Regions from separate parts of the Kitasatospora sp. NPDC048540 genome, predicted to be linked through region 2. Evidence: riboswitches for the same ligand, from Rfam matches in the RefSeq annotation. Region 2 holds a riboswitch; each other region holds the start of a gene.
What was found. A riboswitch is a leader RNA that binds a small molecule or an ion and turns the genes downstream of it on or off. The one in region 2 is predicted to bind cobalamin.

Region 1 (7,239 bases), on a different contig from region 2:
GGGGAGAAGGCCGGGCGGCCCTCGGTGCCTTCGATGTTGGTGCCGCCGAAGATCCACAGGTCGACGCTGCCGGGCTTGGGCTGGTAGCTCATGGCGCCGAGCTGGCTGTACGACCAGGTGTTCTGGCCCGGGTCGGCGTGCCAGTACGACCAGTAGGCGGTGGCGGGCGGCGTCAGGACGCACTTGTCCTGATCGGGCGTCGGATACTGCTTCCCGCCCTGGAAGCCGCTGTAGCCGATCCGGCAGATGAACGCCGGGCCGTCGTGCCCGGTACCGGTGGTCTTCCAACCGCCCTGGTTGAGCAGGGCGTAGCCGGTGGTCGGCGTGGTGCCGCAGGAGCGCAGCAGCGGGCCGCCCCAGTGGCCGAGGTCGACCGCGAGGACGACGCCGGAGGTCGCGGTGCACTGCTCGATCGGCAGCGGGGAGGCCGCCGCCGGGGCCACGGCCGTACCGACCCCGCCGAGCGCGAGGCCCAGGGCGACGGCCGCGGCGGCGACCGTGCGGGCGAGGGCGTTCCCGGCGCGGCGGATCACCGGTGCCGCCCGGGGGCGGCGGCCGTCCGGCGGCGGGTCGCGACCAGCACGCCGCCGCCGGCCGCGGTCAGCAGCAGGGCCGGGACCACCAGCCCGAGCACATCGGTGCCGGTCCAGGCCAGACCGCCCGCCGGCTCGCCGGCCGAGTCGTCGGCGCTGCCGGTGCTGCCGGTGGTGCCGGTGCTGTCGCTGCCGTTCGCGGTCCGGGTGCCGGAGGAGGCGGGGGCCGTGTCCGTGCCCCGGCCGGCGGTCGTCGAGGTGGCCGGGGCCGGGGAGGCGGAGTCACTGCCGCTCGGGGACACCGGGGACGCCGGGGTGGACGGCGAGGCGGAGCCCGTAGGGGAGTCGGGGGCGGAGGACGAGGCGGTCGGCGATCCGGTCGGGGTCGGGGTGCCGGTTCCGGTGCCGAGGTCCCGGTGCAGGTTGCCGAACGAGATGCCGGTGGCGCCGCCGAGCGCCTGGGTGGAGGCACGGACGTCGGAGCCCTGCTGGCCGGCGGTGGCGACGTCGAACCCGCCGTCGGCGTTCTGCTGTCCGGCCAGGAACTCGACCGCCTTGGCGATCCGCCCGGCGTAGGTGCTCTGCCGAAGGGTCATGCCCTGGACGGCGAGGGCGGCCGAGTTGGTGGAGTCGCCGGCCGCGCCGGGGAAGCCGCCGTCCGGCTGCTGCTGGGCGGCGAGCCACGCGAGACCCTTGTCGACGGCCTGCGCCGCCTCGTCGCCCGGGACGAGTGCGAGGGCCATCACGGCCATCGCGGTGCTGTCCACGTCGGAGTCGCCGGCAGCGGGGATGAGGCTGGGCCAGGAGCCGTTGGCGGTCTGAAGGCTCTTCAGGTAGGTGATCGGCGCGGCGGCGTGCTCGGCGTCCCCGGCCCGCACCTGGGCCATCACACCCAGGGACTGGGAGAACACCGAGGTCGCCCAGAGGTAGTTGCCCGGAGCGGCGCAGCCGTTGTCGACGTCGGCGTGCGCGCAGACGGCCCGGGCGAGCGCGGCGATCAGGTCGTGGCCGCCGAACGCGCGCGGATCGCGGCCGACCACCTCGGCGAGCAGCGCCTCCTTGCCGATCGAGCCGCCGCCCGCGAACTCGGTGCCGACCCCGGTCCAGTCGTTGACGGTGCGGTCGTTGGCGTCCTTGCCCTGCTGGTCCAGGAAGTCGACGATCTTGCGCAGGGCGGCGTCGTCGGTCCCGGTGGCGGCGAGCGCGTAGGCGCCGTCGATGGTGAGGCCGAAGTCGGCGAAGGTCGGGAAGGCCTCGTAGTAGTGGCCGTCGATCAGGTTGGCCGGGGCGGTCAGATAGGCGCTGCCCTTGGCCAGGTCGGGTGCCTTGCCTGGCTTCGGGGGCTGCGTGGCGGAGCCGAGGTCGTGGGTGACGCTCGCCGGGTCGGTGCCGGTGAGGGCGAGGATGGCCTGCTCGGTGGCGGCCGGGTCCGAGTCGGTGGTCCCCTCGTCGGGGCCGAAGCCGCCGTCCTTGTTCTGGCGGGCGGCGAGCCAGGACTTGGCGGCGGCCTGCTCGGCGGTGCGGCCGGTGGCCTTGAGCCCCTGGGCCGCGCCCGCGGTGCTGGCGGTGTCGCCGCCGGGGGCACCGGCGTACGGGAGGTAGGAGCCGTCGGCCTGCTGGCTCGCGGCGAGCCGGTCGGCGGCCTTCTGCGCGGTCGGGTCGGCGCTGCCGGCCTTGCGCAGGGCCAGTACGGTGAGCGCCGTGTTGGACGGGTCGGATTCGCAGTTCTCGCCGGGCACGATCATGGCGCCGGCGATGCCGCCGTCGGCGCACCGCAGGGCGTCGAACCGCGCGAGCGTGGCGGCGGGCGGGGTGACGTCGCCGCGCAGCAGGGCGATCACGCCGAGGGCCTGCACCCAGGGCGAGGCGGCGCCGAGGAAGTCGCCCGCGGCGGTGCACTTGCCGTCCTCGCCGGCCGCGGTGCAGACGTGGTCGGTCAGCGCGGCGAGCAGGTCGTGGCCGCCGAACGCGCGGGGGTTGCCGCCGGTGCTCTCGGCGACGAGGGCGAGCAGGGCGGCGGCGCGGGAGCCGGGCCTGCCGTTCGGGCCGTCGGGGAGGAGGAAGGCGTCGGTGTGCGCCTCCAGGAAGGCGACGACCTTGCGCAGGGCCGGGTCCTGGGTGCCGGCCGCGGCGAGGGCGAGGGCCGTGAGCGAGGTGCGGGGGTAGTCGGGGCCCTCGAAGGCCCAGTTCTCCATGTGGTCGCCGTGGACGAGCTGCCCGGCGAGCCAGGCTGCCGCGGCCGCGGGGTCGCCGGTGGCGGGCGGCGCGACGGTCGGGCTAGTGGAGGCGGATGCCGAGGCCGAGGCCGATGCGGCGTCGGACGGTGAGGGGCTAGCGGCGTTCTTCGCCCGGACCGAGTCCGGGGTGAAGGCGGGCACGCCGCTGCTGCCGCCGACGTCGGTGCCGCCGTACACCCAGGCCTCGACCTCGCCCGGCTTCGGCTTCTGGGTGCCGGCGCCGAACTGGCTGTAGGACCAGGTGTCCTGGCCGGGCTCGGCGGTCCAGTACGACCAGTACGCCGTCGCCTGCGGGGTGTTGACGCAGGGTTCCTCGGCGGGGGTCGGGTACTGGACGCCGTTGCCGAAAGTGCCGCTGCCGAGGCGGCAGATGAAGGCGGGTCCGTCGTGTTCGGTTCCGGTGGTGGTGAACCCGGCGTTGTGCAGCAGGTTCATGCTGGTGGTGGGGTGGGCGTCGCAGCCGCGCACCACGCTGCCGCCCCAGTGGGTGAAGTCGACGGCGACCACGGCGCCGGTGGTGGCCGTGCACTCCTCGATCGGGTCGGCGGCGGCACGGTCGGGGTGGCCGATCATCACGGCGCCGCCCGCGGTGATCGCGATGGCGGTGGCGAGCAGGAGGGAGGCCGGACCCCGGCCTCTGTGCCCCGTACGCGTGCTGCTGACCCTCACCGGCGACTCCCTGATCGGTCGAGGCGGGGTAACGACGGCGCAGCCGACCGGGTCCCGGGCAGGGGAGCCGATCCGGACCGCGTCGTAGTCCGCGACGACGCACGTGTTGCTGACCAAGCCCCTCGGCGCAGGCATTCCGGCTCACCCGCCGCTCGGCGACGGGTCCACGGTTGCGGGTCAGCGCCGGAATCGGACCGGCTTCCCCTGACTGCCGAGGGTAAAAAACCGGTTCATCAGACCATGCGGCCGAGCGGGGAGTCAACGAGGCGTCATGTCGCCTTCCCCACCTCCTGACCACCCGTGAGGTGCGGTAGCGTCCCCGGTGGCCGTGTGGGGGAACCCGGTGCGAATCCGGGGCTGACGCGCAGCGGTGTGGGGCGGATCGACGCCCCGAGCCCGAATGCCCGCCCGGCCGCGCACCACGAGCGAGAGCCAGCCCACGCGATCCGGGCGGCGGCCGCCCCAGCTGTCGTGCTCCCCCGCGGGGACACCGGACCGGCGCGGGTCGACGCCCCCACCCAAGGAGCCCGACCGTGCCCCTCCGCCCCTCCTCCGTCACCGTCGTCGCCCTGGCGGCCGGCGCCCTGCTGGTGTCCGCCGTCCCGGCCGGCGCCACCGCCTCCCCGGCCCAGATCGCCACCTCCAGGAGCACCGGCGTCACCTACCTCAAGTCGCTGCAGGGCTCGGACGGCAGCTACGTCACCGGCGGCGGGCTGTCCGACGAGTGGGCGTTCAGCGCCCTCGCGGCCGCCGGGACGGCCGCCGTCGACGTCACCCCCGGCGGCGACACCACCAAGAACGCCCGCACCGTCTACCGCAACCAGCTCGCCGCGGCCTCCTGGCCCAGCGCCTCGCCCGTCGTCACCGACTACGAACGCGCCGTCCTCAACGCCTACGCGGCCGGTATCGACCCGGCCCGGGCCGGCCCGGGCCGCAACCTGATCGCCGACCTCGCCGCGTACTGGCAGAGCGCCGAACCCGGCTACTACGGCCCGTCCGCCAACTTCAACGGCACCGTCTTCGGCCTGCTCGCGCTCGGCGGAGCCCGCACCCAGGCGGGGGCCCAGCGCGTGCCGCAGGCCCTGATCGACGCCACCGTGACCGCGGTGCGCGCCAACCAGCACAACGACGGCGGCTGGAACTACGGCAAGGCCGCCGGCAACCCGACCGCGCTCGCCCAGGGCAGCGACATCGACATGACCGGCGCCGCGATGGCCTCACTGTGCAGCAGCGGCGTGCCCGGCACCGACGCGGCGATCGTCGCCGCCAAGAACTTCCTCAAGGGCAAACTCGTCCCCTCCGGCGCCTTCAACTCCATGTTCGGCGCCAACACCGACTCCAACGGCTGGGCCGTCTCCGGCCTCAACGCCTGCGGCATCAACCCCCAGGGCGCCGACTTCACCAGCGGCAGCGGCAAGACCCCGATCGACTTCCTGATCGCCCAGCAGTTCAAGCCCGGCGGCGGCTTCAAGTACCTGCCCACCGACACCGCGCCCTCCGCCTACGCCTCCGTGGACGGGCTGCGCGCCGTCGCGGGCGCCGGTTTCACCGCCGCCCCGCCCACGCCGGTCACCGCAGGCACCCCGACCTGGGCCGCCACCGGAGCCTTCACCGCCGGGACGGCCGCCCGCCTCGCGCTGATCGTCGACAACGGCACCGCCGGCGCACTGAAGGTCTGCGCCGTCACCGTCACCCCGACCGGCGCCACCACCACGCTGGGCGCCGTCCTTGACGCCGCCGCCACCGCGACCCCGAGCGGCTGCGTCACCTCGGTCACCCCGCCCACCGGCAGCGGTACCGTCACCGCGGTCAACTCAACCGCCAACAGCGGTGGTTCGTCCTGGAAGGTGAGCCTGGACGGTGCCGCTGCCACCGCCGCGACCCGGGCGACGGTCATCAACATCGGCGACACCGTCTCGCTGCGCTACGGCAGTTGAGCATCCGCCAGCTCGTAGGTCCGGCGGCAGCCGGGCCGGGGGTACGCGTGGTCGGGCACCGGACCGCGTGCCCGGCGCGCGCGGTCGGCCTCCGCGCCCTCGCGTACCGCGGCGTGCACCGCGCGGGCGACCCGCGCGCCCCACGGCGAGCGCGGCCCGCCGAACGGCTCCGCGCTCTCCCCGGGACGGGCGCGCCGTACCGCGACGCACACCGCGTCCGAGGGCGTCCCCGAGCAGTCGTACCCGGCGTCCAGCAGCGCCTGCACCTTCGCCTCGGTGGCGGTGGCCAGCAGGTTCACCAGACCGGCATCGGACACCGCCACCGGGACGACCGCCAGGATGTTGATGGTCCCGGGCCCGTGGGCGGCCGCCGGCTCCGGCGCGGCGGCCCAACTCGGCACGCCGATCCCCGCGGTGACTACCGCGATGGCCCCGGCGTCGCAGGCCCAGGTCACCGCGTCCACCTGGGCGGCCGTCATCAGGCCGGCCCCGGGACCGGTCAGCCCGTGGGCGGTGGCCAGCTCCGCCAGGTGCCGGTCCGGATCCATCCGGCCGTACCCCGGCCGGACCTGGGCGTTGACCACCCACTCCCGGTCGCCCAGGCCACCGCCGAGCACCGCGCTGCTGACCATCCGCCAGCCCGGCCCGGCCCGCCACACCAGCAGGTGCCGGCAGGCACCGTCCTCCACCCGGCACGACCGTTCGAGCACCAGGCCCCCGCCGTGCCCGGCCCGCGCCGGACGGAGACCGGCCTGCTGCTGCGTCGGTGCCACGAAACGGTCCGCCTTCACCTCGGGCGATCCCCGGCACCCGGCGGGCGCCACCGGCGGCCGAGCACCCGAGCCTCCGGCAGCTCCCGGGATCGAGGCCCCGAGACTACCGAGGGCCGCTCTGTCCGACGGCGGGCGGACGGAGGATCATCACCACCCGGGGGCGGCTCGCCACCCGGGTTCACGGAGCAAGGGGGAGGGGTTTCGGATGAACTGGTTCAGGTGGGCGGCGGGCGGCTACGTCGCCCTGGTCGGGACACTGGCCGCGTTGGGCGGGATCCGCGAGGACGCGGCGTTCCACCTCGCGGCGGTGGTCCTGACGCTGCCGGTCGGCGTCGCCGCGCTGGTCGGTGTCTACGTCCTGCGCGGGGCGCTGACAGGACTCGGCGGACTGTTCGCCGCCACGACGCAGCCCGACGGAACGGACGCGTCCTGGCTGGTCACGGCGGCCACGGTCGGCAACACCGCACTCTTCACCGGCGCGGCGCTCGTCACGGTCCTGCTCGCCGACCGCGCACTGCGCCGCCGGCTGCGCCACCGCCGGGCAGCCGCCGTCTGCTGACCGGCTCGCCCTGCCGCGGTGGCCACGCCCCCTGTCAGGCGAGGCTCCCGGCCTCGCGTACGACCAGGTCGGCTCAGGAGGGCGGCGTGGTCGGGTAGGGCAGGCTGACGGCCGGCGGCAGCGGGTGGCAGCCGTCCCAGGAAGGTATCTGCCCCGGGGGACAGGAGGTCGGCGGGACCGGAAGGGTGAGGGCCGGCCGGGGCGGCGGGGCGGTGGTCCGGGGCGCACCGGTGGACGGCCGGGCGGTGGGCGCGCCGGTGCGGGCGGGCGGCGTCGTACGCGAGGTGGCGGCCGGGTCGGCCGTCGTGCGCTCCGCCGTCGGCGCCGTCGCGGCAGCCTGCGCGCTCTCGGGGGAGGGCGGGGACGACGGCGCCTGAGAGGGCGGCAGCTCGGTCGGGGCCGGGCTCGTCGAAGGCACCGCGGCGCCGGGCGAGGGCCCGGTCCCGGCCCCCGTCCGGACGGGCTCGACCGTGGCCCGCAGCAGCAGCCCACCGCCACCGGCCAGCCCCAGCACGCACAGCCCGGCCGCCG
Region 2 (7,239 bases):
TTGAACAGGTTGGAGACCTGCGGCTCGATGCACTCGTACACGCCGGCGATCGAGGCGATGGTGGCGGTCGGCGCGATGGCCAGCAGCAGCGAGTTGCGCAGGCCGGTGGTGGCGATCTTCGCGCGCAGCGCGTCCCAGCGCTCGGTCCACTGCGGGGCGGTGTCGAAGTGGTCGATGTGCAGCTGGCCGCGGGCGGCGCGGGTCTCGCCGTACGCGCTGTGCTGCCCGAACTCCTCGGCCAGCTCGCTGGAGCGCTCGTAGGCGGTCAGCATGATGCGCTCGGCGATCAGCGTCGACAGCTGCTTGGCCTCGGCCGAGTCGAAGTCGATCCGCAGCTTGAAGAAGACGTCCTGCAGGCCCATCACGCCCAGGCCCACCGGGCGCCAGCGCGAGTTGGAGTTCCCGGCCTCGGGGGTCGGGTAGAAGTTGATGTCGATGACCCGGTCGAGGAAGGTCACGGCGGTGCGCACGGTGGCGTCCAGCCGGTCCCAGTCCATCGCGCCCGTGAGGTCGGCGACGGTGGCGCCGTCGGCCACGTGGGCACCGAGGTTGACCGAGCCCAGGTTGCAGACCGCGGTCTCGGAGTCGTCGGTGACCTCCAGGATCTCGGTGCACAGGTTGGAGGAGTGCACCGTGCGGCCGGGCAGCGCGGTCTGGTTGGCGGCGCGGTTGGAGGCGTCCTTGAAGGTCATCCAGCCGTTGCCGGTCTGCGCCAGGGTGCGCATCATCCGGGCGTACAGGGTCTGCGCGGGGATGGTGCGCACGGCCTTGCCGGCCTGCTCGGCCTTCAGGTACGCCTCGTCGAAGTCGGCGCCCCACAGGTCGACCAGCTCGGGCACGTCGGCCGGGGAGAACAGCGACCAGTCGGCGTTGGCGTTCACCCGGCGCATGAACTCGTCCGGGATCCAGTGCGCCAGGTTCAGGTTGTGGGTCCGGCGGGCCTCCTCGCCGGTGTTGTCGCGGAGCTCCAGGAACTCCTCGATGTCGGCGTGCCAGGTCTCCAGGTAGACACAGGCGGCGCCCTTGCGCCGGCCGCCCTGGTTGACCGCGGCGACCGAGGAGTCCAGGGTGCGCAGGAACGGCACGATGCCGTTGGACTTGCCGTTGGTGCCCCGGATCAGGCTGCCGCGCGAGCGGATCCGGCTGTAGGACAGGCCGATGCCGCCGGCGTGCTTGGACAGCCGGGCGATCTGCGCGTAGCGCGAGTAGATCGAGTCCAGGTTGTCCAGCGGCGAGTCCAGCAGGTAGCAGCTGGACATCTGCGGGTGCTTGGTGCCGGAGTTGAACAGGGTCGGCGAGGACGGCAGGTAGGAGAGCGCGCTCATCAGCGCGTACAGCTCCGCGACCTCGCGCACCGCCTGCTCGCCGTCGCCCACGGCGAGGCCCGCCGCCACCCGGAGCAGGAAGTGCTGCGGGGTCTCGATCACCTTGCGGGTGATCGGGTGGCGCAGCAGGTAGCGGGACTGCACGGTGCGCAGGCCGAAGTACTCGAAGCGGTCGTCGCCGCGCTCGTCGATCAGGGCGTCGAAGGCGTCCGCGTGCTTGGCCACGAAGTCCGCGGTGGTGTCGCCGATCAGGCCCTCGGCGTGGCCGACGGCGATCGAGGCGGCGAACGACACGGCGCCCTGGCCGACGGCCTCGTCCGAGATCTCCAGCGCCAGCAGCCGGGCGGCGAGCTTGGAGTACTGCGGGTCCTCGGCGATCATCGACGCGGCGGCCTCCACGGCCAGTCCACGCAGCTCCGCGAAGTCGGAGCCGGCGTGGCGGCCGCGCAGCGCGGCGGCGGCGACGTGGCCGGGGTCCACCTGAGGAAGGTCGGCGCTGCGGTCGGTGAGCAGGCGCAGCAGCGCGGCACCGGGATCAGCGTCGGCGGTGGTGGTGGCACCACCCGGCCGGAGGCTGGGGGAGGAACCCTGGGACGGCAGGGCGACTGAGGCGGCGACGGTCAAGGCGCACTCTCTCCTGTGGCGGCGGCGGACGAGATCGGCCGGACCGTTTCAGGCAGGGCGGAGCGGCACGCCGAATCACCAGGCGTGCGTGGTCCCACCCCGGCCCACCCGCGAGGCCCGGACAAGTACTGCGGTGCTGCAAGGCATCTGCGGGGAAGCCGTGTGGCACGCCGTCGGCAGGTCTCGGACTCGCGGGTCAGGGTGTTGCGAAGCCCGCTCACCGTTGCGGGGCAGTCCCGGACTCCCACCGGGTTCCCCTGCGTCGACAGCGAGAGCGAGCATACATGTTGTGGGCGGGGTCAGGATGCGCCACCAGATGTAGTGCCGCGTGTCGTGGTCGCTCGACTGCGTTGCGCCACGGGGTGAGCCGTCAGAATGTGATCGAATAGACGATCACATCAATGCCGGGGGCCGGCTCCCAGTCCCGCTCGGGGCTCCGCCGGAACCCCAGCCGTTCGTAGACGCGGTGTGCCGCGGTCATCGCCGGACGGGTGGAGAACGCCATCCCGGTCAGCCCCAGCTCCCGGCTGCGGGCCATCGCGGCCCGTACCAGCGCGCTCCCGGCGCCCCGGCCGCGGGCCGCCCGGGCCACCGCCAGCATCCGGATCTCGCCCTCGTGCGGCGCCGCGATGTCGGCCCACGGATTGCCGCCCGGGGCGAAGGTCACACTGCCGAGCACGGCTCCGCCGGCCGGGTCGACGGCGACGAGGAGCTCGGCCTCCTCGGCGCGGCGCCGGGTGTCCCGCAGGAGCTCGGGATAGGGCCCGTCCGGGCGGCTGTAGCCCTCGCCGACGTAGACCTCGACCGAGAGGGCTCCGGCGGCGTCCAGGTCCTCGGGGAGGGCCCGGCGGATGACGAGGTCGGGGGCGGTGTCCATGCCACCAGTCTGCCGGGGCCGCGGTCGGCGGCGGCAGCCAGGGTGGTGGCGAGCCGGGTGGTGAACGGCGGCGCGGCCGGGGGCGGGCTGGTGGTCGCGGCGCCCGCGCCCGCCGCGGCGCCGTGCAGCCGGTCCGGCCCGCCGGGGTCGGCCGGGTAGCCGCCGGGGCGGTGCCAGTTGTCCCGGCCGTGCCGGGAGGTGCGTTCCAGGTCGCGGCCGACCAGCAGGCCGAGCAGGCCGAAGCCCCCGACCGCGGCGGCCAGGGCGAGCACGCCCATCGATGCCGAAGAGTCCATGTCCTCCACTCTCGCGACACCCGGGCGCGGCCACGAGTGGCAGAAAAGACCACTTGCCTCGAAAAGCTGCCACCGGCATCCTGGGACCATGCTGAGCAACGTCGTCACCGTGGTGCTGGAGGAGATCCACCCCTTCGAACTGGGCGTCGCCTGCGAGGTCTTCGGCCTCGACCGCAGCGACGACGGCCTGCCGGTCTACGACTTCGCGCTGGCCTCGGCCCGCCCCGGACCACTGCGCACCCACGCCGGCTTCAGCGTGGACGTCCCCCACGGCGTGGAGCGGATCGCCGGGGCCGACCTGGTGATCGCCGCCGCCACCGGAATCCGGGACGAGTACCCGGCCCCGCTGATCGAGGCCCTGCGGGCCGCCGTGGCGCGCGGCGCCCGGGTGCTGTCGATCTGCAACGGAACCTTCCTGCTCGGCGCGGCCGGCCTGCTCGACGGCCGCCGCTGCACCACCCACTGGCGCCACTCCGACCTGCTCGCCGAACGCTTCCCGCTCACCACCGTCGAGCCCGACGTGCTCTACGTCGACGAGGACCCGGTGATCACCGCGGCCGGCACCGCCTCCGGCATCGACGCCTGCCTGCACCTGGTCCGCAAGCTCCAGGGACCCGAGGTGGCCCGCGGGATCGCCCGCCGGATGGTGGTCGCCCCGCACCGCGAGGGCGGCCAGGCGCAGTTCGTCGCCCGCCCGCTGCCCGCCGAGGACGGCGAGTCACTGGGCGGCCTGCTGGAGTGGCTGCGCCACCACCTGGACCGCGAGCTCACCGTGGAGCAGCTGGCCGCCCGCGCCCACATGTCGCCGCGCACCTTCGCCCGCCGCTTCCAGCAGGAGACCGGCACCACCCCGCACCGCTGGCTGACCGGCCAGCGGGTGCTGCTGGCCCAGCGACTGCTGGAGGCCACCGGCGAGCCGGTGGACGCGGTCGCGGCGCGCTGCGGCTTCGGCAACGCGGCCACCCTGCGCCACCACTTCGGCCGCCGGCTCGGCACCACCCCGCAGGCCTACCGGCGGGCGTTCGGCGGGACGCCGGCGCAGCAGCGGGCCCAGAGCCCGGTCTGACGCTCCGCGTCGGACCGGCCCGCGGCTCAGCCGGCCGGCTGATCGGGAGCCCGGTCCAGGTGGCCGGTGTCGTTCCAGCCGGCCGGCACCAGCCGGCCGTGCTCGGCCCGCCAGCGGCTGGCCGAGCAGTTGCGGACCGGCTCCAGGGCGAGCAGCTGCTGCTCGGTGAGGCGGTCCAGGATGTAGCGCAGCATCAGGACGGTGCAGTCGTGGGCGACCACCAGCACCGGCCGGCCGTCCTCCTCCCGGGCCAGGTCGGCCAGCAGGCTGCGCATCCGCAGTGCCACGTCCAGCCAGCTCTCGCCGCCCGGCGGCCGGTAGTGCAGCTCGCCCATCCGGCGGCGGCGGGCGGCCTCGGCGGGGTGCTCCTTGTCGATGGCGGCCTTGGTGAGCATCTCCAGGATGCCCAGCTCGCGGTCGCGCAGCCGCTCGTCCTGCCGCACCTCGGTGGTGACCGGCACCGCGCCGAGGCCGCCGGCCTGGGCGAGCGCGATCCGGGTGGTCTCGGTGGTGCGCAGGTACGGCGAGCACCAGACGCTGCGCGGCCGGTCGTCCGGCGGCAGCTCGGCCCACCAGCGGCCGAGCGCCCGGGCCTGGGCCTGGCCCCGGATGGACAGCGGGATGTCGGCGTCGCGGCTGGTGATCGGTACGGTCAGCGCGCCGGTCGCGTCGGCGTGCCGGAACTCCACATTGGCGGTCGACTCGCCGTGCCGGGTGGCGATCAGCAGCGAGGGCAGTCTGACGCCCTCGTGCCGGCCCCGGTGCCCGTTCAGGATGGTGCCCAGCTCTGTCATGGCAGCGTCTCCCCGTTTCCGTGTCTCTGCCCGGGACGAACGGCCCGCCACATGGATGATCACCCGATATGATCGCGCCGTCACCTCAAGTGCCGACCAGTGTCGACCGAGGCGACGGCGCGATCACAGGGCGCGTACGGCATTGCAGGGCGCGTGCCGGACTTCAGTGCGCCCCCAATGCCTCAGTGCGCCGCCTGTCCCGGTGCGCCGCCTCAGTGCGCCACCGCGGGCTGCGGGGCCTTCTCGATGGAGGGTTCCCCGGCGTCGGCGGTGTAGTCGCCCGGCGAGGTGGCGTCCAGCCCCTCGGGGGCCTTGGCCGCCCTCAGGACCAGCGTCAGCACCACGGCCACCACCAGGTTCAGCACGAACGCGGTCAGCCCGATGTAGCCGATCTCGCCGATCCCGGGGATCTCGGCCGAACTGCCGCCGAAGTGCTTGGTGGCGGGCGAGGACACCCCGTACGCCTTCCAGGTCCCGTAGACCATGCCCGCCGCCCAGCCGGCCAGCAGCGCCCAGCGGTGGAACCACCGGGTGAACAGGCCGCCGACGATCGAGACGAAGGTCTGCAGGATCCACAGCCCGCCCAGCAGCTGCAGGTTGATCGCGAACTGCTTGTCCATGGTCAGCACGAAGGCCAGCGCACCGACCTTCACCAGCAGCGAGGCGATCTTCGCGACCCTGGTCTCGTCCGCGGCGGTGGCGTCCGGCCGGATGAACTCCTTGTAGACGTTCCTGGTGAACAGGTTGGCCGCGGCGATCGACATGATCGCGGCCGGCACCAGGGCGCCGATCCCGATCGCGGCGAAGGCCACCCCGGTGAACCAGTCCGGGAACATGTCCTCGAACAGCTGCGGCACCGACAGCTGGGCGTTGAAGCCCTTCACGCCCTTGCCGACCCCGGCCGCGATCGCCATGAAGCCGAGCAGCGCCAGCAGGCCCAGCATCAGCGAGTAGGCGGGCATCAGGGCCATGTTCCGGCGGACCGTGTTGCGGGACCTGGAGGCCAGCACGCCGGTGACCGAGTGCGGGTACATGAACAGCGCCATCGCCGAGCCCAGCGCCAGCGTCGCGTAGCCCCACTGCGCCTTCGGGCCGGTGATCAGCGAGCCCACCGGGGTGCCGTCCGGCTTCTTGGCGGAGAACTTCTGCGCGGCCGCGTCGAAGACGTGCCCGTACCCGCCGAGCCGCATCGGGATGTAGATCACCGCCACGATGATCACGACGTAGATCAGGGTGTCCTTGACGAAGGCGATCAGTGCCGGCGCCCGCAGCCCGGAGGAGTAGGTGTACGCCGCCAGCACGCCGAAGGCCAGGAACAGCGGCAGGTCCTTCATGAACCAGTTCCCGCTGCCGCCCACCCCGAGCACGTCCAGCACCGCCTGGATGCCGACCAGCTGCAGCGCGATGTACGGCATGGTGGCCAGGATCCCGGTCAGCGCCACGGCCAGCGACAGCCCCTTGGAGCCGTACCGCCCACGCACGAAGTCGGCCGGGGTGACGTACCCGTGCACCCGGGAGACCGACCACAGCCGCGGCAGGAACAGGAACACCAGCGGGTACGCGATGATCGTGTACGGCACCGCGAAGAAGCCCGCCGCGCCCGCGCCGTAGATCACCGCAGGCACCGCGACGAAGGTGTACGCGGTGTACAGGTCGCCGCCGAGCAGGAACCAGGTGATCCAGGTGCCGAAGCTGCGGCCGCCCAGGCCCCACTCGTCCAGGTGCAGCGCGTCGTCCGCCCGGCGCCAGCGCGAGGCGAGGAAGCCCATCACGGTGACCGCCGCGAAGAACAGCAGGAAGACGGCGAGCGCGACGCCGTTGACGTCCTTCACCGCTCACCACCGCCCGCGGCGGCGGCCCGGCGGGCCTTCTCGTCCCGGTTGATCAGCAGGTACGCCCCGACGGTGAACACCGCCGACAGCGGCACCCACATCAGCTGGTACCAGTAGAAGAAGGGGACGCCGCCGAGCTCGGGCCCCTCCTTGGTGTAGGAGGCGACCCAGAGCATCGAGACGACGGGGACGGCCAGGCACAGCCCGGCGAGCACCCGGGCCGGGGAGACCGGCGGCAGTGCGGGGACTTCTGACGACATGTAGCGGCTCCGGCTGAAGAGGGCTCACCTCGTCGGCGCCGCAGCGCACATCACTGTCCGCCCGCCGAGCAGCACCTGTGGTGACCAGTAGTCAGTACGGGAGCGAAATGTAGGGCACGCAGTGACCTGTGTCACTGCTCATGACAGAACTTCTCGCGTGCCGGA
Region 3 (7,239 bases), on a different contig from region 2:
TGGGCGGCGGTGCCCGGCTGCACGGTCACGTGCGCGAACGCGGGAACCGCCGAGGCGAGCAGGGTCGCACCGGCCAGCACCGACGCGGCGGCCAGACGGCGGGAGAGGGTGGAACGCATGGGTGTGGTCTCCATCCGGGAGATCGGCACCACGCGGCCGCGCACCGACCGGGCAGGTCGGCACGCCGCCAGGGCGCGGTGCGGGAACGCTGACGGGGTTGTCCGGCGGCCGTCCCGGAAAGGGGTGCGGCCGCCTGCGGCAGCGCGAAGGCGGCGGGCGGAGCGCAGGCTCCGTCCGTGCCTAGGCGGTGACGACCCCCGGCGGTCCCCGGCGGAGCAGGCTGTGGCGCAGCAGCGCCGACCGGTGGTGCGGCGGGACGGTGTCGCGGCGGAGCCACGTGCGCACGAGTGGCGCCGCCGGCGGGACGGCGGTTCCGGTGAGGACGGCGAGGGTGCGCCGGACGCGCCGGCTCCAGTGGCGGGCCGCGGCCCGGACCGTCCGCGTGAGGTCGAGCAGCCGCCACAGCGCCACCTCGACCCGGTGCAGCAGCCAGCCCGTCGCGAGCGCGGCAGCGGCATGGCCGGCCAGCATGCCGGGCGACAGGCCGAGCACGCCCGCGTGGACGACGGCGGCCGTGTGATGCAGGTGCCCGGCATGGGGACCGGTCCCGGCCGACGGCACCGGGCCGGATCCCGTACGGCCGCCCGGTCGGTGGGCCCCCGCCGGCATGCCGGGCATGCCGGGCATGGAGGCGGGCGTGGGGAGCGGCGTGGTCATGGTGTGCCCGGTACGGAACAGCAGGTGCAGTCCGAGCTGCCCGGCCGCCACGCCTGCGGTGATCGCCGGCAGTGACCGGCGGCGGCCGGCCGCCACGCCCGCCGCGGCGCAGACCAGCAGCCAGCCCAGCGCGACCAGCGGCAGGCCCACCGCTGCCCCGCCCGCGGCGCCGTGCGCCGCTGCGGCCAGGGCCACGCTCACCGTGGCGAAGGCCGACGCCCGCACCAGCCGCACATCCAGTGCGGCCGTACGGCGAGCTGGCCCCGGGGCGACGGTGACGGTCATGGCCGCCACATCATGCCACCCGCCCGCCGCCGGCCGATCCCCCGGTTCCGAACCTCCAGGCGCCCTGCACGGGGTGGGCACACCGCCCGCGCATGCCGGTCCGTCAGGCTCCGGCGAGCAGGTCCGCCTCCTGCGTGGCGGACAGTCCGTGCCGCAGCGGCGGCTCGCCGCGCTCGCGGTCCCAGGCCAGTACGTCAGCGACGGTCACCGCCAACGGGGTTGCGGGCAGGCCGGCGGCGCGGGCGCGCGCGGGGCTCCGCTGCTGGGTCGGCCACATCGACTCGGGGCGGGTCAGCGGGAAGAACGGCGGCACCGCTCCGGCCGGCACCGGGACGATCTCGACCCGGCTGCCCGCGACCTGCGCGCAGGTGGTGATCAGCTCGGCCATCGTGGTCGGCTCGGCCGGGCCGACGGCGTGGAACGCGCCGGGCCTGTCGTCCTGCAGCAGTTGCACCACGAGGCGGGCCGCGTCGCGGGAGTCGACCACCTGAACGGGCTGTTCGGGGCTGCCCGGCAGGGCCACCCGGCCGCCGCGCGCGGCCCGGCGGACCCAGTACACGAGCCCGTCCTGCACGTCGTGCGGCCCGGCGACCTTTCCCAGCCGCACGATCGTCGCCCGTGCGCCGTACCGGGCCACCACGTCGTCCTCGCACGCCACCTTGCACGGCCCGTAGGTGTCCTCGTCCAGTTCCTCGGTGTCGCGCACCGGCGGGCGGCGGGGTGTGTCCTCGTCCGAGCCCGGCCCCACGCCCGTCTGCACGTAGACGGCCTGACTGGAGATGAACAGGTACCGGCCGACCCGGTCGCCGAGCGCCGCCATCGCCTGACCGACGTGGCGCGGCACGTACCCGCTGACGTCCACGACGGCGTCCCAACTGCCGCCCTGCAGCGCCGTGTAGTCCCCGGTGTCCCGGTCACCGATCAGCCGGGGCACGCCCGGGAACAGGTCCACGCCGGTTCTGCCCCGGCCGAACAGGGTCACCTCGACCCCCTGCCGCAGCGCGTCGTCAACGATCGCCCGGCCCACGAACGAGGTGCCGCCAAGTACGAGAAGTCGCATGGCGGTCGACAGTAACGGTGTCCGCCCGCCGCCTCCACCGGGATTCGGGAGCCCGGTACGGCTTCCGGGGCGGGCGCGGAACACCTTCCGCGCCCGCCCCGGCGGTCCCCGCCGGCCGTCAGCCGGCGAGTTCCTCCCGCAGCTTGCGGGCGGCGCCGACCAGGCTGTCCAGCGAGGCCCGGGTCTCGGTCCAACCGCGGGTCTTCAGGCCGCAGTCGGGGTTGACCCACAGCCGCTCGGCGGGGATCGCGGCGAGCCCGGCCCGCAGCAGCTCGAGGGCCTCGTCGGTGCCGGGCACCCGCGGGGAGTGGATGTCCCAGACGCCGGGCCCGACCTCGCGCGGGTAGCCGGCCCGGGCCAGCTCTCCGGCGACCTCCATGTGCGAACGGGTGGCCTCGAGCGAGATCACGTCCGCGTCGAGCTCGTCGATCGCGGTCATGATCGCGCCGAACTCGGCGTAGCACATGTGGGTGTGGATCTGGGTGTCGGCCCGCACCCCGGAAGTGGCCAGGCGGAACGACCCGGTGGCCCAGTCGAGGTAGGCCGGGCGGTCCGCGGCGCGCAGCGGCAGTGTCTCGCGCAGGGCGGGCTCGTCGACCTGAACGACGGCCGCCCCCGCGGCCTCCAGGTCGTTCACCTCGTCGCGCAGGGCGAGGGCGACCTGGCGGGCGGTGTCGGCGAGCGGCTGGTCGTCGCGGACGAAGGACCAGGCGAGCATGGTGACCGGGCCGGTGAGCATGCCCTTGACCGGACGGTCGGTGAGGCTCTGCGCGTAGCGGAACCAGTCGACCGTCATGGGGTGCGGGCGGGAGATGTCTCCGGCCAGCACCGGCGGCCGCACGTACCGGGTGCCGTAGGACTGCACCCAGCCCTGCCGGGTGGCGAGGTAGCCGGTGAGCTGTTCGGCGAAGTACTGGACCATGTCGTTGCGCTCGGGCTCGCCGTGCACCAGGACGTCCAGGCCGGCCTGCTCCTGGAAGGCGATCACCTCGCGGACCTCGGCCTCCATCCGCTCCCGGTAGGCGCCGGCGTCGATCCGGCCGGCCGTCAGGTCGGCTCGGGCGCGGCGCAGTTCGGAGGTCTGCGGGAAGGAGCCGATGGTGGTGGTCGGCAGCAGCGGCAGTCCGAGCCGGGCGCGCTGGGCCGCGGTGCGCTCCGGGTACGCCTGGGCGCGGCGGGCGTCCTCGGCGGTGGTGGCGGCGGCGCGGGCGCGGACCGCCGGGTCACGGGTGATCGGGGAGGTGGCGCGGGAGGCGAGGTCGGCCCGGTTCGCGGCCAGGTCGGCGGTGATCGCGCCGGTGCCCTCGCGCAGGCCGCGGGCCAGCAGCGCGACCTCCTGCGCCTTCTGCTCGGCGAAGGCGAGCCAGCGCAGGATCTGCGGGTCGATGTCGCGCTCGGCGTCGGCGTCCAGCGGGACGTGCAGCAGCGAGCAGGACGTGGCGACGTCGACGGTGCCGGCGAGGCCGAGCAGGGTGGCCAGGGTGGCGAGTGACTTCTCCAGGTCGTTGATCCAGACGTTGCGGCCGTCCACCACGCCCGCGACCAGGCGCTTGCCGGGCAGTCCGCCGACCGCGGCGAGGTCGTCCAGGTTGCCGGCGGCCGGTCCGGTGAAGTCCAGTGCCAGGCCTTCGACCGGGGCCTTGGCCAGCACCGGCAGGGCCTCGCCGAGGCGGTCGAAGTAGCTGGCGACCAGCAGCTTCGGCCGGTCGGTGCGGGCTCCGAGCTCGCGGTAGGCGCGGGCGGCGGCGTTCAGTTCGGCCGGGGTGCGGTCCTGCACCAGCGCGGGCTCGTCCAGTTGCACCCACTCGGCGCCGGCGGCGCGCAGGTCGGCCAGCAGCTCGGCGTAGACGGGCAGCAGCCGGTCGAGCAGGGTGATCGGCAGGAAGTCGGCGGCGACGCCCGGGGCGGGCTTGGCGAGCAGCAGGTAGGTCACCGGGCCGACCAGCACCGGGCGGGCCTCGTGGCCGGCGGCGAGCGCCTCGCCCAGCTCCGCGACGGCCTTGGCGGAGTCGGCGGTGAAGGCGGTGTCGGGCCCGAGTTCGGGCACCAGGTAGTGGTAGTTGGTGTCGAACCACTTGGTCATCTCCAGGGGCGCGACGTCCTGGGTGCCGCGCGCCATGGCGAAGTAGCCGTCCAGCGGGTCGGCGTCGACCGCCGCGCGGTGGCGGGCCGGGATCGCGCCGACGGCGAGGGTGGTGTCCAGCACGTGGTCGTAGAGCGAGAAGTCGCCGGTGGGGACCTCCCGTACGCCCGCGTCGGCGAGCTGCTCCCAGTTCGCCCGGCGCAGGCCGGCCGCGGTGTCCCGGAGGGCGTCGGCGGTGACGGTGCCCTTCCAGTAGCCCTCGACGGCCTTCTTGAGTTCCCGGTCCCGGCCCTGGCGGGGGTAGCCGTACACGGTGGCGCGGGTGGCCGCGGCTGCGGACTTCGCTGTCAAGGGACTCTCCTTCGCGAGTCTGTGTCCTCAGGTACCCGGGGACGGGACGGGAGCGCGAAGGGATGACGAACAGGGCGGCGGCCCGCGCGTGCGCGTGCCTGCTCCGCCTGTTGTGGTCGCCGACCCGCCCTCGAGGTCACCGGGTGGCCGCCCGCGGATCGATCGCGGGCGGGCAGCGGGCAGGTCTTCGGACTCGCGGGCACACCCACCCTGTGAAGGGCGGGCACCTACTGGCCGTCGCTTCCCAGACCCTCCCGGGCCCAGTGCGTATGACGGCGGTCGTTCCCACTCACCGCTGCGGGGCAGTCCCGGATTCCCACCGGGTTCCCTCTTACGACACCCCGCCTGGCGGACGGGGCGAACCAGCTGCACCGGTCAGCCTATGCCCACTCCCCCGGCCCGGGGCCCGAATGTCACCCGATCGCCCACATGGTGAGACTCCGCACCCGCTCACCCTCGGCCGGCGGTTCCTCCTGGCCGGCGGTCTCGGGAACGTCGACGCCGGCGAGGACGTCCGCAACCTGCCCAGGGCCGAGGCCGGCCGTCTCGGGCACCCGCTGGTGGTGACCTCACGGCCCGCGCTGGTGGCGGCGCTCGCCGCGCAGCCACCGATCGCGCCGGCCTGACCGGCGTTCACGCCGTCGGCCACTGGGCGCCGGCCGGCGGGCCTCACCCCGGGCGGGGCGCCGTGCTCGTCAGAAGACCACCACCGAGCGCAGCACATCGCCGTTGTGCATGCGGGCGAAGGCGGCCTCGACGTCGGTCGGCGGGATGGTCTCGGTGACGAAGGCATCGAGGTCCAGGCGCCCCTGGAGGTAGAGGTCGATCAGCATGGGGAAGTCCCGCGAGGGCAGGCAGTCGCCGTACCAGGAGGACTTGAGCGCGCCGCCCCGGCCGAAGACGTCCAGCAGCGGCAGTTCCAGGGTCATCTCGCTGGTGGGCACGCCGACCAGGACGACGGTGCCGGCGAGGTCGCGCGCGTGGAAGGCCTGCCGGTAGGTCTCCGGGCGGCCGACGGCCTCGATGACGACGTCGGCGCCGCTGCCGCCGGTGAGCTCGCGGATGGCTGCCACGGCGTCGCGCTCACGGGAGTTGACGGTGTGGGTGGCGCCGAGCCTGCGCGCGGTGGTGAGCTTGCGGTCGTCGAGGTCGACGGCGATGATCCGGGCGGCCCCTGCCAGCCGGGAGCCCATGACGGCGGCGTGGCCGACTCCGCCGCAGCCGATGACGGCGACGCTGTCCCCCCGGGAGACCCCGCCGGTGTTGACGGCGGCGCCGAGGCCGGCCATGACGCCGCAGCCGAGCAGTCCGGCGGCGAGGGGCGAGGCGGCGGGGTCGACCTTGGTGCACTGGCCCGCCGCGACGAGTGTCTTCTCAGCGAAGGCGCCGATGCCGAGCGCCGGCGTGAGTTCGGTGCCGTCCGCCAGGGTCATCCGCTGCCCGGCGTTGCGGGTGTCGAAGCAGTACCAGGGGCGGCCGCGCCTGCAGGAGCGGCACTGTCCGCACACCGCACGCCAGTTCAGGATGACGAAGTCGCCGGGCGCGACCTCGGTCACCCCCTCGCCCACGGACTCCACGGTCCCGGCGGCCTCGTGGCCCAGCAGGAAGGGGAACTCGTCGCTGATCCCGCCGTCCCGGTAGTGCAGGTCGGTGTGGCAGACGCCGCAGGCCTCGACCTTGACCACCGCCTCACCGGGGCCCGGGTCGGGCACGGTCACCGTCTCGATCCTGACCGCCTCGCCCCTGCCTGCGGCGACGACACCTCTGACCTGCTGAGCCATGGAGCACAACCTTCTGCCGGGTGGAGGGGACGGTGGGGACACGCGTGGTGCTGTCACCCGCGGAGCCGGTCGGTGACCCAGGTGTGGAACGCGCCGATGTGGTGCTCGCTCGGCACCAGCACACCGCCGGTCCGGTAGGCGCGCGAGTCCATGGCGGGCTGGCAGCGCTCGCAGGCGTCGAAGTCCTGGACGTTGACGCGGTGGAACAGCTCCACCGAGCGGGACGTGTCGCGGCCGGCCTCGACCACGTCCCTGACGAAGAGCCAGTCGCACTCCACCACGGTGTGGTCGGCGGCGAGCGGGAACATCCGGTGCACGATGACGTGGTCGGGCACCAGGTTGATGAACACCTGCGGCTTGACCGTGATCGCGTAGTACTTGCGGTCCTGGTCCGCGGAGACGGTCGGGATCCGGTCCATGCCCGCACTTCCGTCGACGGTGAAGCCCTCGGCGTCCTCGGCGAACTCGGCGCCGTGGCCGACGTAGTACTGCGCCGCGTAGCCGCCGGCGAACTCCGGTAGCACCTCGGTCAGTTCGGGGTGGATGGTGGCGCAGTGGTAGCACTCCATGAAGTTCTCGACGATCAGCTTCCAGTTGGCCTTCACCTCGTAGCGGATCCGGCGGCCGACGGCGAGCCCCTCGGCCTGGTAGCGCTCGACCGCCTCGGGAGTGCCCAGGCGCTCGGTCGCCGCGCCGATCACGTCTGCCTCGAAGGACGGCGGCTCGTCGGCAAGGCACACCCACACGTAGCCGAGCCACTCGCGCACGTGCACCGGGACCAGGCCGTAGGTGGTGCGGTCGACGTCCGGCATGCTGGTGAGGTTGGGTGCGGCGACGAGCCGGCCGTCCAGGCCGTAGGTCCAGGCGTGGTAGGGGCATCGGAAGCTGCGCCTGACCTCGCC
Region 4 (7,239 bases), on a different contig from region 2:
AGCACCGGCAGCCCGGCCGCGACCCGGGCCCGGACCGGGGCCTCCAGCCCGCGCTCGCGCAGCCACGCCAGGTCGGCGACGGTCGACCGGGTACCGGGCAGCACCACCAGATCGGCGTCGGCCAGCTCCTCCGGGCGGGTCGCCCAGCGCACCAGCACCCCCGGTTCCTGGGCCAGCGCGTCGAGGTCGGTGAAGTTCGACAGCCGCGGGAAACGCAGCACGGCGACCCGCAGCACGTCCGCCCCGACCGGCCCGACCGCCGCGCCCTGCGCCACCACGGTGGTCAGGTCCAGCGAGTCCTCGGCGTCCAGCCACAGCCCGGACAGCATCGGCAGCGTGCCCAGCACCGGACGGCCGGTCAGCTCGCGCAGCATCGCCAGCCCGGGCTCCAGCAGCCGCGCGTCACCGCGGAACTTGTTGACGAACCAGCCCGCCACGTGCCGCTGGTCCTCGGCCGACAGCAGCGCCAGCGTCCCGTACATCGCGGCGAACACCCCGCCGCGGTCGATGTCCCCGACCACCACGGTCGGCAGGCCGGCGGCGGTGGCCAGCCCCATGTTGGCGATGTCCCGGTCGCGCAGATTGATCTCGGCGGGCGACCCGGCGCCCTCGCACACCACCACCTCGTACCGGCTGCGCAGATCCGCCAGGCACGCCAGTGCCCGTTCCAGCAGGACGGGCTTGCGGTCGCGGTAGTCCAGGGCGCCGACCTCGGCGACGGCCCGGCCGAGCAGGACGACCTGGCTGCGGCCGTTGGCCCCGGGCTTGAGCAGCACCGGGTTCATCGCCGCCTCCGGGTCCACCCGGGCGGCGGCCGCCTGCATCGCCTGTGCCCGGCCGATCTCGGCGCCGTCGGCGGTCACGAACGAGTTCAGCGACATGTTCTGCGCCTTGAACGGAGCCACCCGCACCCCCTGCCGGGCCAGCCACCGGCAGATCCCCGCCGTCACCACACTCTTCCCGGCATCCGACGTCGTACCGGCCACCAGCAGCGCCTTAGCCACGCCCACACCATTCCTCAGTCGTCATCGGGCCCCCGGCCGGCCCTCCGGGCGTGTCTCGGGGGTGCGTCTTTTCAGGGGCGCGGGGAACTGCGCGCTGCGGGAGGTGCGGCGCGGTCACGTCGGTCTTCGTGCCTCGGGGGTGCGTCCTTTCAGGGGCGCGGGGAACTGCGCGCTGCGGGAGGTGCGGCGCGGCGCCTTCCGACTTCGCGCAGTTCCCCGCGCCCCTGGGGGGTGCCCAGCTCTGTGGGGTAGCGCCCCTGGGGGGTGCCCAGCTCTGTGGGGTAGAGCCCCTGGGGGGTGCCCAGCGTGATCGGTTCATCGGGTGCCCCGGGGGTGGCGGCGGGTCAGGGTCCAGGCGGTGCGGGCGAGGACGGTGGTGGCCAGGGCCAGGGTGCCGACGCGGCGGGAGAGGAGGCAGGCCCGTTCGATGTCGTCGGCCGCCACCGGGCGGAGCTCCGCGCCGAGCACCGGCCGGTGCTCGACCCGCGTCCCGTAATGCAGCGTGCCCCCGAGCCGTACGCCGAGGGCGCCCGCGAACGCCGACTCGGCCTGGCCCGCGTTGGGGCTGGGGTGGGCGGAGCCGTCCCGTCGCCAGACCTGCCAGGCGGTCCGCGGGTGCGGCGCCGCGGCGACGGTCAGCAGCGCGGTCAGCCGGGCGCCGGGCCAGCCGGCCACGTCGTCCAGCCGGGCGGAGGCCCAGCCGAAGCGCCGGTGGCGGGCCGAGCGGTGCCCGACCATGGCGTCGAGGGTGTTGACGGCCCGGAAGGCGAGCAGTCCGGGCGTCCCGGCGAGGGCGCCCCAGGTGAGTGCGTTGACCACCGCGTCGGCGGTGTTCTCGGCCACCGACTCGACGACCGCGCGGGCGAGTTGCTGCTCGTCCAGGGCGCTCGGGTCGCGGCCGCACAGGTGCGGCAGCCGTTCCCGGGCCGCCGTCAGGTCGCCTGCCCGGAGGGAGGCGGCGATGGTGCGGGCCTCGCGGGTGAGGGAGGTGCCGCCGAGGACGGTCCAGGTGGCGGCGGCGGCCAGCGCGGTGCGGCCGGCGGCCGAACGCCCCAGCGTGCGTTCGGTGAGGACCGCGCCGGCTGCGACGGTGCCCACGCAGGTGGCGGTGTAGGCGGCGCCGACGGCCCGGTGGTCGCGCCAGACGGCCCGTTCCAGCCGGCCGGCGGCCGAGCCGAACAGGGCGACCGGGTGCCCGCGCCGGGGGTCGCCGTACCGGGCGTCGGCCAGGTAGCCGGCGACGGCGCCCAGCAGCCAGGGCAGGGCGGGGGTCAGTCGGCGCACGGCGTGGCGGGCGTGGCTCGGTCCTGGGCAGCCTGCATGGCTAGGTGTCCTCACTCAGGGTCCGCGCCCTGGATCGACGAACGGTGGTGAGAGTCTCCTGGCTCCCGGCCTGGCGACCGCCCGCCGCTGCGGGGGCGCCGACCGGTGACAGTGGCGGGACCGCGCCGGACTCGCACCGGCTTCCTCTGCTTGCCTCCGTATGGCGCAAGGATCCCATCACGCGCTTCGTCCGGGAGTCAACAAGACCGCCGGAGGGCTTGATCACACGTCATCACCCCAGCTCACCGGGCCCGCGGCCCGGGCTGTGACCCTGGCCCCGGCCGCGACCGGAGGCGGCCGCCGGCCCGCGCTCCCGCGCACCTCTCCTACGGAGCGGGCACCCGCGGCGTCAGCCGTCTCTACCTCCGAGTAGCCGGGCGCCTGCGGGGCGGACGGTTGTCGGTTCGACCAGTCCACTGTGGATCTGTCCAACGGGGGTTCGTGCGTTCAGCGGCTACAGGGGGCGGCGGCCCCGGCCCTAGCTTCGGTCCCATGCGACGAAGACAGCCCGCCCCCACCCCGGTGCCGTTCTCCCCGGCGGCCGCCCGGGCCCACCGCGCCGGTCTCGGTCTGACGCCGGACCAGGTGGCCGAGGGCATGGCCGCCCACGGGGTACGGCTGCTGCCGGCCCATGTGATCGGGTGGGAGAGCGGTGCCGTCCGGCCCTCCGAGGAGGAGTTCATCGCGTTGGCGCGTGCCCTGTGGTGTCCGCCGGCGCAGCTGATGGGCGCCCGCCCGGCGAGCCTGCGGGACTTCCGGGTGGCCCGCGAGCTCGGCCAGGAGCAGGCGGCCCGGCAGATCGGGGTCACCCCGCAGAGCTATGCGAAGGCGGAGCTGACCGGCCGCTGGGCAGGTGACGCGGAGCAGACCAGGGCGCTGGCCCGGGTGCTCGGACTCGGGCTGCGCACCCTGGTGTGGATCACCGGTCACCAGGACGACCTCGACCAGCGGCTGCGGCAGGTGGTGCAGGGCCGGTGGCAGGGCCAGCTGAAGCCGGTGGCCCGCCTGGTGCCGGTGGACCAGGAGGTGCTGGCGCTGGTACTGGCCGAGCTGCAGGGCGAGTACCAGGTGCCGATGCACTGGGGTGCGGCCGCCCCGGCCGCCGAGGAGCAGCCGCGGCAGCTGCCGACGCCGCGGTTCTGGGAACTGCTGTCCCGGCACCGCACCGAACTCCCGATCTGACGGGCGCCGCCCCGGCGGCCCGGCCCGCAGCCCCTCGAACGGCCCCGCCCGGTGGCCCGGGCCGGGGCCGGACGGTGGACTGGGAGCGCATCGATTTCGGTCCGCGATCAGCACACCGGGGAGCACAATGCGCTGGCAAACCGCCGCCGTCGTGGCAGCCGCCGTCGTCGGGACCGGGACCGCGGTCCTGCTGCTCGGCCGCAAGGTCTCCGACCGGGTGCTGAAGCCCGCCGACGGCGGCGGGGGCACCTCGCTGCGGGTGCACGCGCTCGGCCCCGGCCAGGTCACGCTGACCCGCACCACCGCCTCGGTCCGGCCCGGCCGGTACGCCCTGGAGTGGGGGGACGGCGGTCACGCCGTGGTCGGCGACGTGCTGCGCACCGATGTGCAGACCGTCACCCGGCGCCTGGAGCGGGCCGACGGCGGCACCCTCACCGCCGGCACCGAGGTGCGGCTGACGCCCCGGGTCTACGTCGGTGACCCGCTCACCGCGCTGGGCATCGAGTACGTCGACTCCTCCGTGAACGCCGAGATCGGCGAGCTGCCCGCCTGGTACGTCCCCGCGGTCCGCGGGACCTGGGTGGTCCTGGTGCACGGCCCGGGAGCCGACCGCACCCAGGTGCTGCCGGTGCTGCCGCTGCTGCGCTCGCTGCGGGTGCCGACGCTGACCGTCACGTACCGCGGTGACGAGGGCGCGCCGCCCTCGCCGGACGGGCTCGGGCACTTCGGCGAGACGGAGTGGCGCGACGTGGACGCGGCGGTCCACACGGCGCTGGCCTCCGGTGCGGGCCGGGTGGTGCTGTACGGCTGGTCGCTCGGGGCGACGATCGCGATGCAGACGGCGGTCCGCTCGGACTGGCGCGGGTCGGTGGCCGGGCTGGTGCTGGACTCCCCGGTGCTGGACTGGCCGGCCACCGCGCGGCGGGGTGCGGCGCGCTCCGGGGCACCGGCCGCGGTGGCCGAACTGGGCGCCCTGGCGGCCCAGGGGCGCTCCGGCGTCGACCTGGCCGATTTCGCACGCCTCGCGGACGGCCGGGACCTCCAGGTGCCGGTCCTGCTGATGCACAGCCGCTCCGACGAGATCGCCCCGTGGGCGGCTGCCGAACGGCTCGCCGGCCGCCGGGAACAGCTGGTCAGCCTGTACGGGGTGCCGGGTGCCGAGCACGCCGCGCTGTGGAACGCCGACCCGGACCGCTATCTGGAGCACCTGCGGCGCTGGCTCACCCCGCTGATCTGAAACCGGCCACTCCCGGCCGGTCGGACCTCGGCTTGTTGTCGTGTACGGGGCGCTTACGGCGGTCACCTCGGCCCGGTTTGCGGGCCCTTGCCCGCATCCGGGGCCGCCGAGGGGCCGCCCCCCGCAAAGACGCGCCGCAGCCGATGTGACAGAACGCCCGTACAAGGGGAAGACTGCACGGCGTGACGTCTCGGAACCCGCGCGACCGTGATGCCCCGCTCCCGCCGACGATCCGTACCGGTGCGACGGTGACCCGTCTGCCAGGCACGGCCCGCCGAGCCGACAGCGCAATCCAGGGCAGCCCCGCCGCAGCCCGCCGCCGTACCCCCCAGCCCAAGCCCGGGCGGGGCCGGGTACCCGTACCCGACGGCTTCCCCGCGCCCGCGGAGCTGGCCCCGCTCGCCCGGCGGATGCTCGCCGACGCGGTCCGGGTCGCCCGCTGGGCCGGAGAGCTCGGCGAGGTCGACAAGCGCGGCGAGCTGCTGCCCGACGACGCCAGGGCGGCCGGGCTGGCCCTCGCCATGACCGTCGGCGCCGCCGCCAAGGCCTGGGGGCAGGCGCTGCAGATCGGCCTGGTCGAGCTCCGCGACAGCGGCGCCGGACCCGGCTGGCGGCTGCACGCCTGGGAGCACGACGACGAGGCGGTGGTCCGCGGCTGGTCCGCGCTGTTCGACGCCTGGACGCTGCTCGCCCCCGTGCCGCCCGCCGCCATGCGCGGCGTGTTCGCGGTGCTGGCGGGCCAGGCCGTCGACCAGGCCCCGCAGCTGCTCTCGTTCCTGCACCTGGTGGACGGCCCGGTTCCCGACAGCGAGCTGCTCGAGCTGCTCAAGCGCGGCCTCGACGAGCGCCGGGTCGGGGTCGCCGTCGGCGCCGGTCCGCTGTCGCCGGTCCCGCACGCGGCCTCCGCCGTCTCGGCCGTGCGCGGCACCTGCCGCGAACCGCAGATCGACACCCTGCCCTCGGCCGGCGACGTGGCCGCGGTGCTCGACTGGATGCTGGACGGCCTCGCCGCAGTCGGCGCGCTGACCCGCCAGGACGAGGCGGCCGAGCTGTCCCCGCTCGGGCACTGGGCGGTGCGCGCCAAGCTGGAGGAGATCTGCACGGTCGCGCAGACCGCCGCCGGGCACATCGAGCAGAGCGCCCCCGAGCTGCTCAGCGCCTGCGCCGACTACTCGCCGGGCCCGGCCCGCGCCGAGTACCGCGCCTGGGTGGCGGCCCGGCCCGCCGACCGCGCCGTCGCCGAGCTGCTGGACGCCGCCCGCGGCGAGGACGCGCTGGTGCGCGGCCTGGCCTTCGAGGCGCTCCGGGTGGCCGGCCGGACGGCCGAGGCGGCCGTCCGCGGGGCGGTCGAGGAGGCCGTGCTGCGCCCGTACGCGCTGCTGTGGCTGGCCGAGCAGCTGGACGAGGACGGTGTCTCGCCGGCCGACGTGCTGGGCGCGGAGGACGCCGCCTGGCTCTGGGTGGACACCGCGGCCGCGGTGCTCGACCACGGCGAGACCGGGCTGCTGGTCGGTCACGTCGAGGGCGCCTCGGCGGGCGAGCCGGTCCGGCTGTTCAACCGCGCCCGGCAGTCCGGGCACCCGCGCGCGGCCTCGGTGCTCACGGCGGTCGCCGGCGTGCACCCGGACCCGGCGGTGGCCCGCGCGGCCCGCAGGTCGGCCTTCAGCGTCCACCGCGGCGGCGCGTAGCCGGCGACGGCACCCCGTGCACGGCGAAGGGGCCCGGATCCTGGTGGATCCGGGCCCCTTCGGTGCTTCTACGGGATGATCAGCAGCCCCGCGACTCGGCGCGGCGGGCGCGCACGTCGCCGACCTTCTGGCCCACCTTGCGGCGGATGACCAGCAGCGGCGCCATCGCGGCCAGCGTGATCTGGGCGATCGCACCGATGTGCATCAGCGGGTCACCGCCGGGCAGACCGGCCGCCCAGGCCGCCAGGCAGCCGATGCTGACCACGATCCAGGCCAGCGTGGCGGTGGCCAGCAGGCCCTGCGGCTTCGGGTACTCGATCCGGCTCACCATCAGGTAGGCCACACCGAAGATCATCAGCAGACCCGGCACGAACGGCGGGTCCAGCAGGACGATCGCGATCACCGTCATCGCGCCCATCGGGCAGGGCATGCCCTGGAAGATCCCCGGCCGCATCTTCACGGCCGAGAACCGGGCCAGCCGCAGCACCACCGAGAGCAGCACGGTGAGCGCGATGAAGGCCGAGAGCTGCTGGTTGCTGTCGGGCGAGACGATGCCCCAGACCGCGACGAAGTAGGCCGGCGCGATACCGAAGCTGATCAGGTCGGCCAGGTTGTCCAGCTCCGCGCCCAGTGCCGAGGAGCGGAGCTTGCGGGCCACCAGGCCGTCGAACAGGTCGCACATCGCACCGATCAGCAGCAGCGTCACGGCCGTGGCCGCGCTGTGCTTGTCCGGCGTGTTGGACTCGCCGGTCAGGTGCGGCATCAGGACCCCGGTGGTGATCGAGTAGATCGCCAGGAAGCCGCA

Region 1: another riboswitch for cobalamin. It lies ahead of AB0D08_RS35390 (prenyltransferase/squalene oxidase repeat-containing protein); the one in region 2 lies ahead of AB0D08_RS13405 (ribonucleoside-diphosphate reductase subunit alpha).
Region 3: another riboswitch for cobalamin. It lies ahead of metE (5-methyltetrahydropteroyltriglutamate--homocysteine S-methyltransferase); the one in region 2 lies ahead of AB0D08_RS13405 (ribonucleoside-diphosphate reductase subunit alpha).
Region 4: another riboswitch for cobalamin. It lies ahead of AB0D08_RS35025 (cobalamin biosynthesis protein); the one in region 2 lies ahead of AB0D08_RS13405 (ribonucleoside-diphosphate reductase subunit alpha).

The regions. Positions count from the first base shown of each region.
Region 1 is NZ_JBEZIR010000147.1:5,900-13,138, reverse strand. Features, by position in the region: gene AB0D08_RS35395 (hypothetical protein) at 1-533, opposite strand, end outside; gene AB0D08_RS35390 (prenyltransferase/squalene oxidase repeat-containing protein) at 530-3,439, opposite strand; cobalamin riboswitch at 3,548-3,690, opposite strand; cobalamin riboswitch at 3,773-3,845, shown strand; gene AB0D08_RS35385 (hypothetical protein) at 3,973-5,376, shown strand; gene AB0D08_RS35380 (adenosylcobinamide amidohydrolase) at 5,364-6,089, opposite strand; gene AB0D08_RS35375 (hypothetical protein) at 6,355-6,708, shown strand; gene AB0D08_RS35370 (hypothetical protein) at 6,782-7,239, opposite strand, start outside.
Region 2 is NZ_JBEZIR010000026.1:63,348-70,586, forward strand. Features, by position in the region: gene AB0D08_RS13405 (ribonucleoside-diphosphate reductase subunit alpha) at 1-1,847, opposite strand, end outside; cobalamin riboswitch at 2,107-2,243, opposite strand; gene AB0D08_RS13410 (GNAT family N-acetyltransferase) at 2,320-2,826, opposite strand; gene AB0D08_RS13415 (helix-turn-helix domain-containing protein) at 3,211-4,188, shown strand; gene AB0D08_RS13420 (histidine phosphatase family protein) at 4,215-4,982, opposite strand; gene mctP (monocarboxylate uptake permease MctP) at 5,195-6,814, opposite strand; gene AB0D08_RS13430 (DUF3311 domain-containing protein) at 6,811-7,074, opposite strand.
Region 3 is NZ_JBEZIR010000164.1:8,982-16,220, reverse strand. Features, by position in the region: partial or broken gene AB0D08_RS36720 (YcnI family protein) at 1-119, opposite strand, end outside; gene AB0D08_RS36715 (hypothetical protein) at 301-1,062, opposite strand; gene AB0D08_RS36710 (NAD-dependent epimerase/dehydratase family protein) at 1,166-2,122, opposite strand; gene metE (5-methyltetrahydropteroyltriglutamate--homocysteine S-methyltransferase) at 2,241-4,556, opposite strand; cobalamin riboswitch at 4,738-4,890, opposite strand; gene AB0D08_RS36700 (hypothetical protein) at 4,967-5,182, shown strand; gene AB0D08_RS36695 (S-(hydroxymethyl)mycothiol dehydrogenase) at 5,252-6,337, opposite strand; gene AB0D08_RS36690 (aromatic ring-hydroxylating dioxygenase subunit alpha) at 6,391-7,239, opposite strand, start outside.
Region 4 is NZ_JBEZIR010000143.1:1,304-8,542, reverse strand. Features, by position in the region: gene AB0D08_RS35030 (cobyric acid synthase) at 1-1,004, opposite strand, end outside; gene AB0D08_RS35025 (cobalamin biosynthesis protein) at 1,320-2,267, opposite strand; cobalamin riboswitch at 2,359-2,521, opposite strand; gene AB0D08_RS35020 (helix-turn-helix transcriptional regulator) at 2,820-3,509, shown strand; gene AB0D08_RS35015 (alpha/beta hydrolase) at 3,637-4,746, shown strand; gene AB0D08_RS35010 (hypothetical protein) at 4,995-6,434, shown strand; gene AB0D08_RS35005 (CDP-alcohol phosphatidyltransferase family protein) at 6,514-7,239, opposite strand, start outside.